One region of the Kitasatospora sp. NBC_01539 genome, then DNA from elsewhere that is predicted to be linked to it. Evidence: riboswitches for the same ligand, from Rfam matches in the RefSeq annotation. Region 1 holds a riboswitch; each other region holds the start of a gene.

Region 1 (4,572 bases):
CGCAGTCCGCCGACAGCGCCGCCGTCTTGCCCGGCAGCCACTCCAGGTTGCCGTGCTTCCCGAGGTGGATGACCGCGTGCGCGCCGAAGCCGCCGTCCTCCTGCGCCGCCGCGATCCAGCGGTACGCCGCCAGGTAGTGGTGGCTCGGCGGGAGGTCCGGGTCGTGGTAGATCGCGACCGGGTTCTCGCCGAAGCCGCGCGGCGGCTGGATCAGCACCAGCAGGTTGCCCGAGCGGATCGCGGCGAGCACGATGTCGCCGTCCGGGTTCTGCGAGCGGTCGACGTACAGCTCGCCCGGCGGCGGGCCCCAGTGCGCCTCGACGCCGGCGCGCAGGCCCTCCGGGAGGCCCGCGTACCAGCGGCGGTAGTCGGCGGCGGGGATGCGGACCGGGTTGCGGGCGAGCTGCTCCTCCGTCAGCCAGTCCTGGTCGTAACCGCCGGCCGCGATCAGCGCGTGGATGAGCGCATCGCCCTCGTGCTGGACCTTTCGCCCGCTCGCCTCCGTGCCCTCCTGGCCCGGTGCCGACGGTCGTCGCTCCGTCGCTCCCGCGTCGCTCCCGCGCTCCTCCCTTTCGGCACCGGCGGGCCCTTCGGCTCGGGGCGCGGCTTCCCGCCCGCCCGCCGGTGTGTCGAGTCCCGGCAGGTCGGTGCCGAGGTCCATGCCCTCCGCGCGCAGCCGCGCCAGCAGCCGCATCGCGCTCGCCGGGGTGTCCAGGCCGACGGCGTTGCCGACCCTGGCGTGCTTCGTCGGGTACGCGGACAGCACCAGCGCGAGCCGCCGCTCGGCGGCCGGGGTGTGGCGCAGCTGCGCGTGGCGCACGGCGATGCCGGCGACCCGGGCGGCCCGCTCCGGGTCGGCGCGGTAGACGGTGAGGCCGTCCTCGTCGAGCTCCTTGAAGGAGAACGGCACGGTGATCAGCCGGCCGTCGAACTCCGGCACGGCGATCTGGGTGGCCGTGTCGAGCGGGGAGAGGCCGTCGTCGCTCTCCTCCCACCGGCTGCGCGACCAGGTCAGGCAGAGGGCCTGCAGGATCGGGCGGTCGAGGGCGGCGAGCGCGCCCGCGTCCCAGGCCTCCTCGTCGCCGCCGGCCTGCGCGTCGGCCGGGCGGGTGCCGCCCGCGGCGAGCACCGTGGTGACGATCGCGTCGGCCCGAGCCAGCTCGGCGAGCAGCTCCGGCTCGGCGCCGCGCAGCGAGGAGCAGTACAGCGGCAGGGCGCGGGCGCCCCGGTCCTCGATCGCCGAGCACAGCGTCTCGACGAAGGCGGTGTTGCCGCTCATGTGGTGGGCGCGGTAGTAGAGCACCGCGATCAGGGGACCGTCCGTGTGCCGCTGCGCGCGCTCCAGCGGGCCCCAGTCGGGTGCGGAGGCGGGCGGGGCGAAGCCGTGGCCGGTGAGCAGCACGGTGTCCGAGAGGAACGCGCCGAGTTCGGCGAGGTTGGCCGGCCCGCCGTGCGCGAGGTAGGCGTGCGCCTCGGCGGCGATGCCCGCAGGCACGGTGGAGAGCTCCATCAGCTGGGCGTCGGGGGCCTGTTCGCCGGTCAGCACGATCACCGGGCGGGGGCCGGCCAGCAGGGCGTCGAGCCCGTCCTCCCAGGCCCGCCGGCCGCCGAGCAGCCGCACGACGACCAGGTCGGTGCCGTCCACCAGCGCGGGCAGGTCGTCGGCGGTGAGCCTGGCGGGGTTACCGAGCCGGAAGGGCACCGGGCCCTGCGCGGCGCGGGCGCTCAGCAGGTCGGTGTCGGAGGTCGACAGCAGCAGGATCATGCGGAGGGCCTCCCGGCCAGGTCGGTGTTCCGGGTCGCGAGTCGCGGGGTCGGCCGTGCCGGGGGAGCGGGCGGTGCGGGCTCGGCGCGTCCGGTACGGACGGCGGAGCCGGGCAGGCGGCATCGCACAGGTCGGACCTTCCTCGGGGTCCGCGCCCCTCGGTGTGCTCCCGGCCGGAGACCGGGAGAAGGCGGAGGACGGCGGGAGTTCCTGGCTCCACGGCAGGCTGAGCCGTGGTTACAGTGGCGGGACCGCACCGGATTTGCACCGGTTTCCTCCGCTTGCCGTCGCTGGCGTCGGGCCGTCCTCACGGACCGCCCGGCAGCATCGTACGGGGTGCCGCACGGCTGCGGGACAGGGCGCCGACTGTGATCTACGAGACGGGGGCGGCCCGCCGCACCCTCTGTATGCTCGCCGCCATGCCCGCTTCACCCGACGCCGCTGCGCGAGGCTCCGCCCTGCCCGGCCGGGGCGGCGCGGACGCCTGCCCCGGGGCTCTCCGTCTGCACGCCGCCGACGACGGCGCCCTGGCCCGGGTGCGCCTGCCCGGCGGACTCCTGACGGCCCGTCAGCTCGTGGCGCTCGCCGACGCCGCCGAGCAGCTCGGCGACGGCGCACCGGAGACCACCTCGCGCGGCAACGTCCAGTTGCGCGGCCTGCCTTCGGACTGCGGGGCCGAACTCGCCCGGCGGCTGCGCGAGGCCGGGCTGCTGCCCTCCGAGACGCACGAGCGGGTGCGCAACATCGTCGCCTCGCCGTACGCCGGGGTCGACGGCCGCGGCCACGCCGACGTGCAGGGCTGGGTGCGCGCGCTCGACGCGGAGCTGTGCGCGAGCGGCTGGGCGGCCGGACTGTCCGGCAAGTTCCTCTTCGCCCTGGACGACGGCCGCGGCGACGTCGCCGCCCTCGACGCCGATGTGACGTTGATCGCAGCGCCCGGCGGCACCGCGCTGCTCCGGCTCGGCCGGGCCGGCAGCGTCCGCCCGGTCGGTGCGCCCGTGGCCGCCGCGCTCGCCGCCGCCCGCGACTTCCTGGCGGCCGCGGCCGGCCGGGCCTGGCACCTGCGGGAACTCCCCGACCTGCTGCCGCCCGGCACCGAACCGCTGCCCGCTCCGGTCGGCGGCGCGCCCGCGCTCGGCGCCCTGCCCGGCGGGATCGCCGTCGGCACCCGCTTCGGCCGGGCCGCCGCCGACCGGTGGCGCCTGCTGGCGGAGGTGTCCGCCGGTGAGATCCGGCTGACGCCGTGGCGGGGGGCCGTCCTGCCCGGCGTGCCCGCCGACCGGCTGCCCGAACTGGCCGCCGCCGGGTTCCTGACCCGGCCGGGCACCGCCTGGGACCGCGCCACCGCCTGCACCGGCCTGCCCGGCTGCGCGAAGTCGCTCGCCGACGTCCGCACCGACGCCGCCCGCGCACTGGAGCACGCGGCCGGCGCGGCCCGAACGGCCGCGCACCCCGGCGTGCCGTCCGGCGCGGCCCGCACTCCGGAGCGCGCCGGTGCCACGGCGCCGCCCGTGCACTGGTCGGGCTGCGAGCGGCGCTGCGGACACCCCGCGGGGCGATGGGTGGACGTGCTCGCGCTCGGGCAGGGCTACCGGGTGACGCCGGTCGGCACGACGGCGCCTTCAGTGGATGTGACGACGGAAGAGATGGCCGAGGCGGTCGCCGAGGCCCGGAGGATCACGTGATCGAGTACGAGAAGGACGGCGCGGCCATCTACCGGCAGTCCTTTGCCACCATCCGGGCGGAGGCCGATCTGGCCGCGCTGCCCGAGGACGTCGCCCGGGTCGCGGTGCGGATGATCCACGCCTGCGGCATGACCGACCTGGTCGAGGACCTCGTGTACTCGCCCGGCGCGGTCGCCGCCGCCCGGGCGGCCCTGCTCGCCGGGGCGCCGATCCTCTGCGACGTCAACATGGTCGCCAGCGGGGTGACGCGCAAGCGCCTGCCCGCAGGCAACGAGGTCGTCTGCACCCTCACCGACCCGGCGGTGCCCGAGCTGGCCCGCCGGATGGGCACCACCCGCAGCGCCGCCGCCATGGAGCTGTGGCTGCCCCGGCTGGAGGGTGCGGTGGTGGCCGTCGGCAACGCCCCGACCTCGCTCTTCCGGCTGCTGGAGATGGTCGAGGCGGGCGCACCCCGCCCGGCCGCGGTGATCGGCGTGCCCGTCGGCTTCATCGGCGCCGCCGAGTCGAAGCAGGCCCTGGCCGAACACCCCGCCGCACTGGAGCACCTGGTGGTGCGCGGCCGCCGCGGCGGCAGCGCGATGGCCGCCGCCGCCGTCAACGCGATTGCGAGTGAAGAAGAGTGACGGGCCGTCTGTACGGCGTCGGGCTCGGCCCCGGCGACCCCTCCCTGCTGACCGTCCGTGCCGCCGAACTCATCGGCAAGGCCGACGTGGTGGCGTACCACAGCGCCCGGCACGGGCGTTCCATCGCCCGCTCGATCGCCGACCGGTACCTGACGGGCGGGCAGATCGAGGAGAAGCTGGTCTACCCGATCACGGTCGAGACCACCGACCACCCCGGCGGCTACCGCGGCGCACTCGACGACTTCTACGAGGAGGCGTCCGCCCGGCTCGCCGCCCACCTGGACGCCGGCCGCGACGTCGTCGTCCTCGCCGAGGGCGACCCGCTGTTCTACGGCTCCTACCAGCACATGCACAAGCGCCTCGCGCACCGGTACCCGACCGAGGTGGTGCCCGGCGTGACCTCGGTCAGCGCCGCCGCCGCCCGGCTCGGCACGGCGCTGGTGGAGGCCGAGGAGACCCTGACGATCATCCCCGGCACCCTGCCCGAGGAGGAGCTGAC
Region 2 (4,572 bases), 1.4 Mb from region 1:
TTGGTCGAGGACGCCGGTGAGGGAGTCGACGCCCGGTTCGGGCAGCGGCCGGCTGATGAACTGCGCCTGCCCGCCGTCCCGGTGCGGGGCGACGACCATCCGCCGGGCGATCCCGCGGGCGACCTCGGCGCCCTGCAGCCTGCGCACGAGGTGCAGGCAGGCGTCGATGCCGGCGGCGGTGCCCGCGGAGGTGATCACCGGGTCCTCGTCGACGTAGAGGACGTCGGGTTCGACGGTGGTGAGGGGGAAGCGGCGGGCCATCTCGGCGGCGTGCCTCCAGTGGGTGGTGGAGCGGCGGCCGTCGAGGAGGCCGGCGGCGCCGAGGAGGAAGCTGCCGCTGCAGATGGACAGGGCCCGGGCGCCGCCGTCGACGGCGGCGCGCAGGGCGTCGACCAGCGCCGGCGGGTAGGTGTCGCGCAGGCCGGTGGCGGTGAGCACCACGAGGTCGGCGGCGGCGAGGCGTTCGGGGCCGTGCGGGACGTCGACGGAGAAGCCCGCGTGGGTGCGCTTGGGCCCGGGGGTGTCGGAGGCGAGGCCGAACTCGTAGACGGGCAGGCCCTCCTCGGACCGGTCGAGTCCGAACACCTCGCAGGCCACGCCGAGTTCGAAGGGGTGGACGTCCTCCAGCACGACGGCGACGACGTTCTTCAGCATGGCTCCAGCATGACGCTGGCAGGATTTCGATGCAAGTGGTCTTTCCTGCCACTCGTCGGTGCCGCGGCCCCCGGCCAGAGTGGAGCGCATGACCTCCTCGATGCTCACCGACGCGACCGTCCTCCTCTCCGTCATCGGCGGCTTCGGCCTGCTCGGCGCCCTCGTCGGCCGCGACGTCGACCGGAACTCCCGCCAGGGGCGCGACAACTGGCACCGCCCCGGCGGCTACCCGGCCGACCCGGACCTCCCCGGCCGGCTGCACGGCACCCCGGCCGGTCCCGACGCCCCCGGCGGCGGCACACTGGACGGATGGACATCGTCATCCGCCGGGCCCTCGCCGAGGACCTCGCAGGGGCCGGAACCGTCACGGTCGAGGCCTTCGTCGCCGGCGGCCACACCGCGCCCGGCAGCGCCTACGCGGCCCGCCTCCGTGACGCCCGTCCCCGCAGCGAGGAGGCCGAGCTCCTCGTCGCCGTCGACCCGGCGGACGGACGTGTCCTCGGCAGCGTGACCTTCGCCCCCGGCGGCACCCCCTGGGCGGACGTCGCCGGGCCGCACGAGGGGGAGATCCGGATGCTCGCCGTCGCCCCGTCCGCCCGCGGCCGGGGCGTCGGCGCGGCGCTCGTCACGGCGGCGGCGGACCGCAGCCGCGCGCTCGGACTCGCGGGCATGGCTTTCTCCACGATGGCGGACATGTCCGCCGCCCACCGCCTCTACGAGCGGCTCGGCTTCCGCCGCAGCCCGGACCGCGACTGGTCGCCCCGGCCGGGCCTCGGACCGCTGATGGTGTACTCACTGACCTTCTGACGGTTAGCCCGGCCCGTCCGGCGGACACGCAGCGTGTCCGTACGGGCGGGCCTCCGTTGCGCCGCCGCGGCCGGACGCCATCAGGACGACACGTAGCGTGCACAAGATATGGGGGCACATCAACGAGCGACCACTACATGTATGCTCACTCTCGCTGTCGACGCAGGGGAATCCGGTGGAAGTCCGGGACTGCCCCGCAACGGTGAGCGGCCCGCGACGCCGGGGACCGCACAGTCCGAGGACCTGCCGACGGTGTGCCACACGGCTTCCCCGCAGATGCCTTGAAGCACAGCAGTACCGTCCAGGCCACGCGGGTGGGCCGGGTAGACGACGCGCGCCCCTTCGCGGTCCGGCGTGCCGTCCTCCCCTGCCACGCACGGCCCGGGCAACGCCGCCGTCCGCTGCCGCCACAGGAGAGAGTGCGCCTTGACCGTCGCTGCCTCAGTCACCCTGCCCTCCCAGGGATCTGCCGGATCCGACCGGCCCGACCCCGGTGCTGCTCTGCTCCGGCTGCTCACCGACCGCAGCACCGATCTCCCCCAGGTGGACCCCGGCCACGTCGCCGCCGCCGCGCTGCGCGGCCGCCACGCCGGTTCGGACTTCGCCGAGCTGCGCGGGCTGGCCGTGGAGGCCGCCGCGTCGATGATCGCCGAGGACCCGCAGTACTCGAAGCTCGCCGCCCGGCTGCTCGCCCTGGAGATCCAGGACGAGGCCGTCTCGCAGGGCGCGGTGTCCTTCGCCGCCTCGGTCGCCGTCGGTCACGCCGAGGGTCTGATCGGCGACACCACGGCCGCCTTCGTCGCGAAGCACGCCGCCGCCTTCGACGCCCTGATCGACCGACAGGGCGACGACCGCTTCGAGTACTTCGGCCTGCGCACCGTGCAGTCCCGCTACCTGCTGCGCCACCCGATCACCCGCAAGGTCGTCGAGACCCCGCAGCACTTCCTGCTGCGCGTCGCCGCGGGCCTCGCGGTCGGCGACACCGTGCAGTCGGTGGCCGAGGTCGCCGAGCTGTACCGGCTGATGAGCCGTCTGGAGTACCTGACGTCCTCGCCGACGCTCTTCAACTCCGGCACCAAGCACCCGCAGATGTCGTCGTGCTACCTGCTGGACTCGCCGCTCGACAACCTCGACTCGATCTACGACCGGTACGCGCAGATCGCGCGGCTCTCCAAGCACGCCGGCGGCATCGGCCTGTCGTACTCGCGGATCCGTTCGCGCGGCAGCCTGATCCGCGGCACCAACGGCCAGTCCAACGGCATCGTGCCGTTCCTCCGCACCCTGGACTCCTCCGTGGCCGCGGTCAACCAGGGCGGCCGGCGCAAGGGCGCCGCCTGCGTCTACCTGGAGACCTGGCACGCCGACATCGAGGAGTTCCTGGAGCTCCGCGACAGCACCGGCGAGGAGGCCCGCCGGACGCACAACCTCAACCTGGCGCACTGGATCCCGGACGAGTTCATGCGCCGGGTCAACGCGGACGCCGACTGGTCGCTCTTCTCCCCCGCCGACGTGCCGGAGCTCGTCGACCTGTGGGGCGCCGACTTCGACGAGGCGTACCGCAAGGCCGAGCAGGCGGGCAAGGCGGTGCGCACCATCCCCGCGCAGACCCTGTACGCCCGCATGATGCGCACCCTGGCGCAGACCGGCAACGGCTGGATGACCTTCAAGGACGCCTCCAACCGGGCCGCCAACCAGACCGCGCTGCCCGGCCGCACCGTGCACTCGTCCAACCTGTGCACGGAGATCCTGGAGGTCACCGACGACTCCGAGACGGCCGTCTGCAACCTCGGCTCGGTCAACCTGGGCGCGCACGTCGCCCCCGGCGCCACCGTCGACGACCTGCTGAACGCGATGGACTGGGACCGCCTGGACGCCACCGTGCGCACCGCGGTGACCTTCCTCGACCGGGTCATCGACATCAACTTCTACCCGACCACCGAGGCCGGCACCTCCAACTCCCGCTGGCGGCCGGTCGGCCTGGGCATCATGGGCCTGCAGGACGTCTTCTTCCAGCTGCGGATCGACTTCGACTCCGCCGAGGCGGCGGCCCTCTCCACCCTGATCTCCGAGCGCATCATGCTCACCGCGTACGAGCGCTCCGCCGACCTCGCCGAGCAGTTCGGCCGCCACGAGGCGTACGGCGAGACCCGCGCCGCCCGCGGCGAGCTGCACATCGACCACTTCGGCTCGGCCACCCCGCGGTGGACGGAGCGCTGGGAGGCGCTGCGCACCCGCATCGCCGCGACCGGCCTGCGCAACTCGCTGCTGCTGGCGATCGCGCCGACCGCGACGATCGCCTCGATCGCCGGCGTGTACGAGTGCATCGAGCCGCAGGTGTCGAACCTCTTCAAGCGCGAGACCCTCTCCGGCGAGTTCCTCCAGGTCAACCCGTACCTGGTGCGGGAGCTGAAGGCGCTCGGTGTCTGGGACCAGCAGACCCGGGACGCGCTGCGCGAGTCCAACGGCTCCGTGCAGGAGCTCAACTGGCTGCCGGCCGAGGTCCGTTCCCTCTACCGCACGGCATGGGAGCTGCCGCAGCGCGCGCTCATCGACCTGGCCGCGGCCCGCATGCCGTACATCGACCAGAGCCAGTCGCTGAACCTCTTCCTGGCGGCGCCCACCATCGGCAAGCTCAGCTCGATGTACGCGTACGCGTGGAAGGTCGGCCTCAAGACCACGTACTACCTGCGGTCGCGCCCGGCCACCCGCATCGCGCAGGCCGCCACCGGCGCCCGCGCCGCCGCCCCGGTGCCGGTGCCCGCCCCGACCATGAGCCAGGAGGAGCAGGACGCCATCGCCTGCTCCCTGGAGAACCCCGAGTCCTGCGAGGCCTGCCAGTGACCACCCCGACCGACGCCGCCCGTCAGAAGATGCTGCTCGACCCGGGCTTCGAGCTGACGCTGCGCCCGATGCGGTACCCGTCGTTCTACGACCGCTACCGGGACGCCATCAAGAACACCTGGACCGTGGAGGAGGTGGACCTGCACTCCGACGTCGCCGACCTCGCCAAGCTCAGCGAGGGCGAGCGGCACATGATCGGCCGGCTGGTCGCCTTCTTCGCGACCGGCGACTCGATCGTGTCCAACAACGTCGTGCTGAGCCTCTACAAGC
Region 3 (4,572 bases), 250 kb from region 1:
TTATGTCCGAAGGCTGTGCGGCCCGATCGCGCTCGACGACGGCGCCGACGCGACCCAGGAGGCCTTGATCGCGGTGTTCCGCAAACTGCCGCAACTCCAGGAGCCTGCTGCGCTGTTCGGCTGGGTCAGAGCGATCGCCGTACGTGAGGCCGTGCGACACGTCCGCCGCCATGCGCGGTGCGAGCCCGCGGAACTGGCGGAACTGCCCGCCCCGGGCGATCCGCACCTGGCGGCTGACATCCAGGACGTCCTCGGTCGGCTCACCCCGGAGCACCGCGCCGTCCTGGTCCTGCGGGACGTGGAGGGCCTCGACGAGCGGCAGACCGCCGAACTGCTCGGTGTGGCCGCAGGCACCGTGAAGTCCCGGCTCTCCCGGGCCAGGCTCGGCTTCCGAAAGGCATGGCAGTCATGAACGCAGAACCGCGTCCGCACCACGACGGCTGGCCGGTGGCCGACTTCGACTCCGTCCGGGCCCTGCGCGTACTCGGCACCACCGTGCCGGGCGCGGCCGTGCACGAGACGCTGCTGCCCACATCACTGGAGGACGTGTGGGCGGTGGCGGCCGACCTGGCCGGCGCCATGCCCCAGTGGTTGCCCGACATCCGTACCGTCAGCGTCTCGCCCGACGGCGGTGAGGCGGTGGTCGTGGGCCATTCGCGGCTCCGGGCCCGCTTCGACATCGACCTGCGGCCCGGATGGTGCCTGATGCAGAGCCGCTACCTGCTGGGCGGCATGGCTGCAGTGGAGGAGGCGGACGGCACCCGGTTCGCCTTCCTCGGTGCATTCCGGGTTCCGGCCGCGGGCGCCCTTGGCGCTGCGCTGCGGCCACTGACCAGGCGGACGGCCAAGCGGTCGCTGCGCAGGTTCGAGGCGCTGGTCCAGGGTGGGCAGCCGTCCGAGGGTGGTGCACCATGACGCGCACGATCCTGGCCCGGCTGCCGAAGCGCGGGTGGCGCGTGCCCTCTTGCCGCTCCGCGGCCCGGCCCGGTGCGCCGCGACCACGGCCGGTCATCTTCCGACACCTGATCACGATGGCCCCCGGGTGCACGAGCGGGGCGCGGGCCGGGCCCTCGTGGGCCGTGCGCCCTGCCCGTGCACCGGGAGGCCGTCGGGCCGCCGCGGTGTCAGCCCCGGGGCAGCACGAGCGCCTGGACCTCGGGCAGGCTCCGCCAGTCGCTGGAGACGATGCTGGCGTGTGCGGCGGCGAGCTGGGTGACCCGATTGCGGGCCTGCTCTGCGGTCGGGTCGGTGGCGCTGATGGCTGGCGCGACGTTGTGGGCGTCGGTCATGACCAGCAGGTAGTGGCGGCTGTCGTACCAGGACGTGTCTATGCCACCGACGTAGGCGGACGCGTCGCCGTCGAACACCACGAACCACGGCCGGATGCTGGTCTCGCTGTACGCGGTGCGGGGGTCACCGGAGGAGGCTCCGTGCACGACGGGGAACACCTGGGCCTGACCCACCTTGCCGGCAGCGGCAAGGTCGCGCAGGTAGCGCGCGTACTCGACGTCGGTGTGCAGGGTGTCGAAGGGGTTGCCCTCCTCGACGGTGCCCGGGATGACGTCCACGAGCACGCGACCGGACAGCGCGCTGCGCGTCGGCCAGTTGCCCGCCTTGGCGGCGTCGTCGAGGGTGGTGTAGGTGCCGCCGCCGGGCTTGGTGAGAAGGTCGGCCGGGCGGAAGACGGCACTGCCGAGGTGGGCGGCTATGAGGCTGTCGAGCTGGGCGGCACCCATGCCGCGGTTGCCCGCGAACCCGCCCTTGAGCTCCAGCTTGACGACCAGCGGGCCGCTGGAGGGGTGGGCGCCCAGCCAGATGCGGATGTCGTCGAGGCAGTACTCGAGGTTCTTGTTGGTGCCGCCGCTGTAGAGCTGCGCAGCGCTGGTCGCCGCCACGCAGTTGTTGGTGTTGCCGAGCGGGTTGGAGTGGCTGACCTTCCACTCGGTGGTGACGGTGTCCGTCCAGACGTCCAGCTCGATCATGCCCGTGCCGGTGTCCAGGCCCTGGGCGAGGAAGGGGAAGGAAGCCGTCTCGTAGGTGTTGTGGATGCCGACTGCGGTGGCCGAGCCGAACGGCAGTTGGCCGCCGGTGGAGGCGCCGGACTGCTGGGCCGGGAGCAGGGAGGTGGCGGCGGCCAGCAGCGAGACGGCGAGGGTACGGCGAAGCTTCACGGTGTCTCCTCGTCAGGAGCATGAGGGCGGCGGCTCGGACGAGCCGCTTCCGGAAGCATGGAGTACCAGGACTGCTTCAAGGTGACATGACAAGAAAACTTGGCTGAAGGGCTCCGCTCAATGACCATCCGTCAGGACATGCCGGGTATATGCACGTTCAGTCCGTACGGCCGAGCACCCCGTGTTCGAGGAGCTCCGCGACCGCCGCGTCGGTGAGTCGATAGCGCACGATGCGCCCGTCCCGTTCGCCGGCCACCGTGCCTGCGGCCCGCAGGAGTCGCAGCGCCTGCGACACGGCAGGGTCGCGCATGCCGGAGGCGACGGCCAGATCGCTGACGGCCATCGGCCCGGTCTGGTGCAGGGCGAGCAGGAGGGCGAGGCGACCGGGATCGGAGAGCAGTGCGAAGCGGTCGGCCCAGGCCCGGACGTGCTCGGCGTCGCCGATCGCGGCGATGGCCTCGCAGACCTGGTGTCCGTCGATGGTGCGGTGGTGTGCGCGGTCCGCGGGGACGAGGTGCATGACGGGCATTCTCGCAGTCCGCCCTGCCGTGATCTTCGACACCTGCGCAGGTGTGCAGGCTTGCAGCTGTCGTGTCGTCACCCCTACGGTGGAGCCGCCGTGGTGCTCGGGAAGACCGGTGTCGGACCTCTGAGGTCCCAGTCCGGAGCGGCCCTCGCCACTGTGAACGGGGAGTCAATCCGTACCCCACGTGTGTCACTGGGCGCCTTGGCGCGCCCGGGAAGGCCGGGTACGGGCACCGTCGGATCCTCCCCGTGAGCCAGGAGACCGGCCACGGCATCTCACGACGACTTTCCACGAGGTGCTGGAGCGTGATCCGCAGATGACCCTGCCCGAAACCGGTACGGCCCCCAGGCCGACCGTCCCCGCTGCGCCGGCATTCCGCTGGCGGCGGGAGGACACCGTCCGTACCGCCGCCCTGATGGCGGTGATCCTGGCGATGCACGTGGTGGCGTTCGGCACGTTGTTCCTCCTCGTGGTGCCCGAGAAGTACGAGGTCGGCACGCAGGTGTTCGGTGCGGGCCTCGGCATCACCGCGTACACCCTCGGCATGCGGCACGCCTTCGACGCCGACCACATCGCCGTGATCGACAACACCACCCGCAAGCTCATGGCCGACGGTCGTCGGCCTGTCTCGGTGGGCTTCTGGTTCGCGCTGGGGCATTCGTCGATGGTCGTGCTGATGGCGGCTCTGGTCGCCGGCGGTGCTCAGCTCGCGGGCACGCTGATGGACGACGACTCCACCACGCACCAGGTGCTCGGCACCATCGGCACCACCGCGTCGGGCGCCTTCCTCTATCTCATCGCCGCGTTGAACCTCGTCGCCCTGCTCGGCATCCTGCGGGTCTTCCGCGCGATGCGGGCGGGTACGTTCGACGAGGCCGAGCTGGAGCGCCGACTCGCGTCGCGCGGCCTGATGAACCGGGTGCTCGGCCGTGCCACGCGTTCGATCACCCGGCCCGGGCAGATGTTCCCGGTCGGTCTGGTGCTCGGGCTCGGCTTCGACACCGCCACCGAGGTCGCGCTGATGGTGATGGCGGGATCCGGGGCGGCCGCCGGGCTCCCCTGGTACGCGATCGTCTGCCTGCCGTTGCTCTTCGCCGCCGGCATGAGCCTGTTCGACACGCTGGACGGCACGTTCATGAACTTCGCGTACCAGTGGGCCTTCTCCAACCCGGTGCGGAAGGTCTTCTACAACCTGACCATCACGGGCCTGTCGATCGCGGTGGCGTTCGTCATCGGCACGATCGAGCTGGTGGCGGTCCTGCACGAGAAGTTGGATCTCGGCGACCCGCTGACCGGGTGGGTCGCAGGGCTGAGCCTCGACAACGTCGGCTTCGTGATCGTCGGGCTGTTCGTGGTGGTCTGGGCCGCGGCGATCGGCTACTGGCGGTTCGCCAGGGTCGAGCAGCGCTGGGCTGCCGGGCCGACGGTCTGATCGTGGAGTGCGGGGGAGCGTGCGGTGCGCCGACCGGCTCCGGGGCTCCAGGGCTCCAGGGCTCCGGGCCTCGCGGCCCGTCCCGTTCCTTCGGGGTACCGGCCTGCTGAGGCCGGGTCAGCCGGCGGCCAGCAGCAGTGTGCCAGCCACGGCAAGGCCCGCGCCGACCACCTGCACCGGCCGCAGCCGCTCCTTCAGAACGCCACGCGCCATGAGCGCGGTGACGACGGGGTACAGCGAGGCGAGCACGGAGGCCACCGCCACGGATCCGCCGTGGGCGGCGGCCGCGTAGCTCGCGTTCGCTGCCACGTCCGCGATGCCGACGGCGGTGAGCGTGGGCAGGCTCCGTCGCAGTGCGCCGGCTTCGCCGGGTCCGGACGTTCGGGGGAGGGTCAGGAGTGCGGCGCCGCCCACCGCGACGTTGCACAGCCGCTGCACGCAGA

Evidence for each region. A riboswitch is a leader RNA that binds a small molecule or an ion and turns the genes downstream of it on or off. The one in region 1 is predicted to bind cobalamin.
Region 2: another riboswitch for cobalamin. It lies ahead of OG335_RS15240 (ribonucleoside-diphosphate reductase subunit alpha); the one in region 1 lies ahead of cobN (cobaltochelatase subunit CobN).
Region 3: another riboswitch for cobalamin. It lies ahead of OG335_RS08245 (HoxN/HupN/NixA family nickel/cobalt transporter); the one in region 1 lies ahead of cobN (cobaltochelatase subunit CobN).

The regions. Positions count from the first base shown of each region.
Region 1 covers NZ_CP109390.1:2,190,607-2,195,178, reverse strand. The annotation lists gene cobN (cobaltochelatase subunit CobN) at 1-1,765, opposite strand, end outside; cobalamin riboswitch at 1,947-2,086, opposite strand; gene OG335_RS09410 (hypothetical protein) at 2,185-3,450, shown strand; gene OG335_RS09405 (precorrin-8X methylmutase) at 3,447-4,073, shown strand; gene OG335_RS09400 (precorrin-2 C(20)-methyltransferase) at 4,070-4,572, shown strand, end outside.
Region 2 covers NZ_CP109390.1:3,588,858-3,593,429, forward strand. The annotation lists gene OG335_RS15230 (helix-turn-helix domain-containing protein) at 1-654, opposite strand, end outside; gene OG335_RS15235 (GNAT family N-acetyltransferase) at 964-1,461, shown strand; cobalamin riboswitch at 1,597-1,727, shown strand; gene OG335_RS15240 (ribonucleoside-diphosphate reductase subunit alpha) at 1,912-4,302, shown strand; gene OG335_RS15245 (ribonucleotide-diphosphate reductase subunit beta) at 4,332-4,572, shown strand, end outside.
Region 3 covers NZ_CP109390.1:1,936,962-1,941,533, reverse strand. The annotation lists gene OG335_RS08265 (RNA polymerase sigma factor) at 1-412, shown strand, start outside; gene OG335_RS08260 (hypothetical protein) at 409-915, shown strand; gene OG335_RS08255 (phosphatidylinositol-specific phospholipase C domain-containing protein) at 1,125-2,171, opposite strand; gene OG335_RS08250 (ArsR/SmtB family transcription factor) at 2,329-2,691, opposite strand; cobalamin riboswitch at 2,775-2,982, shown strand; gene OG335_RS08245 (HoxN/HupN/NixA family nickel/cobalt transporter) at 3,014-4,129, shown strand; gene OG335_RS08240 (EamA family transporter) at 4,247-4,572, opposite strand, start outside.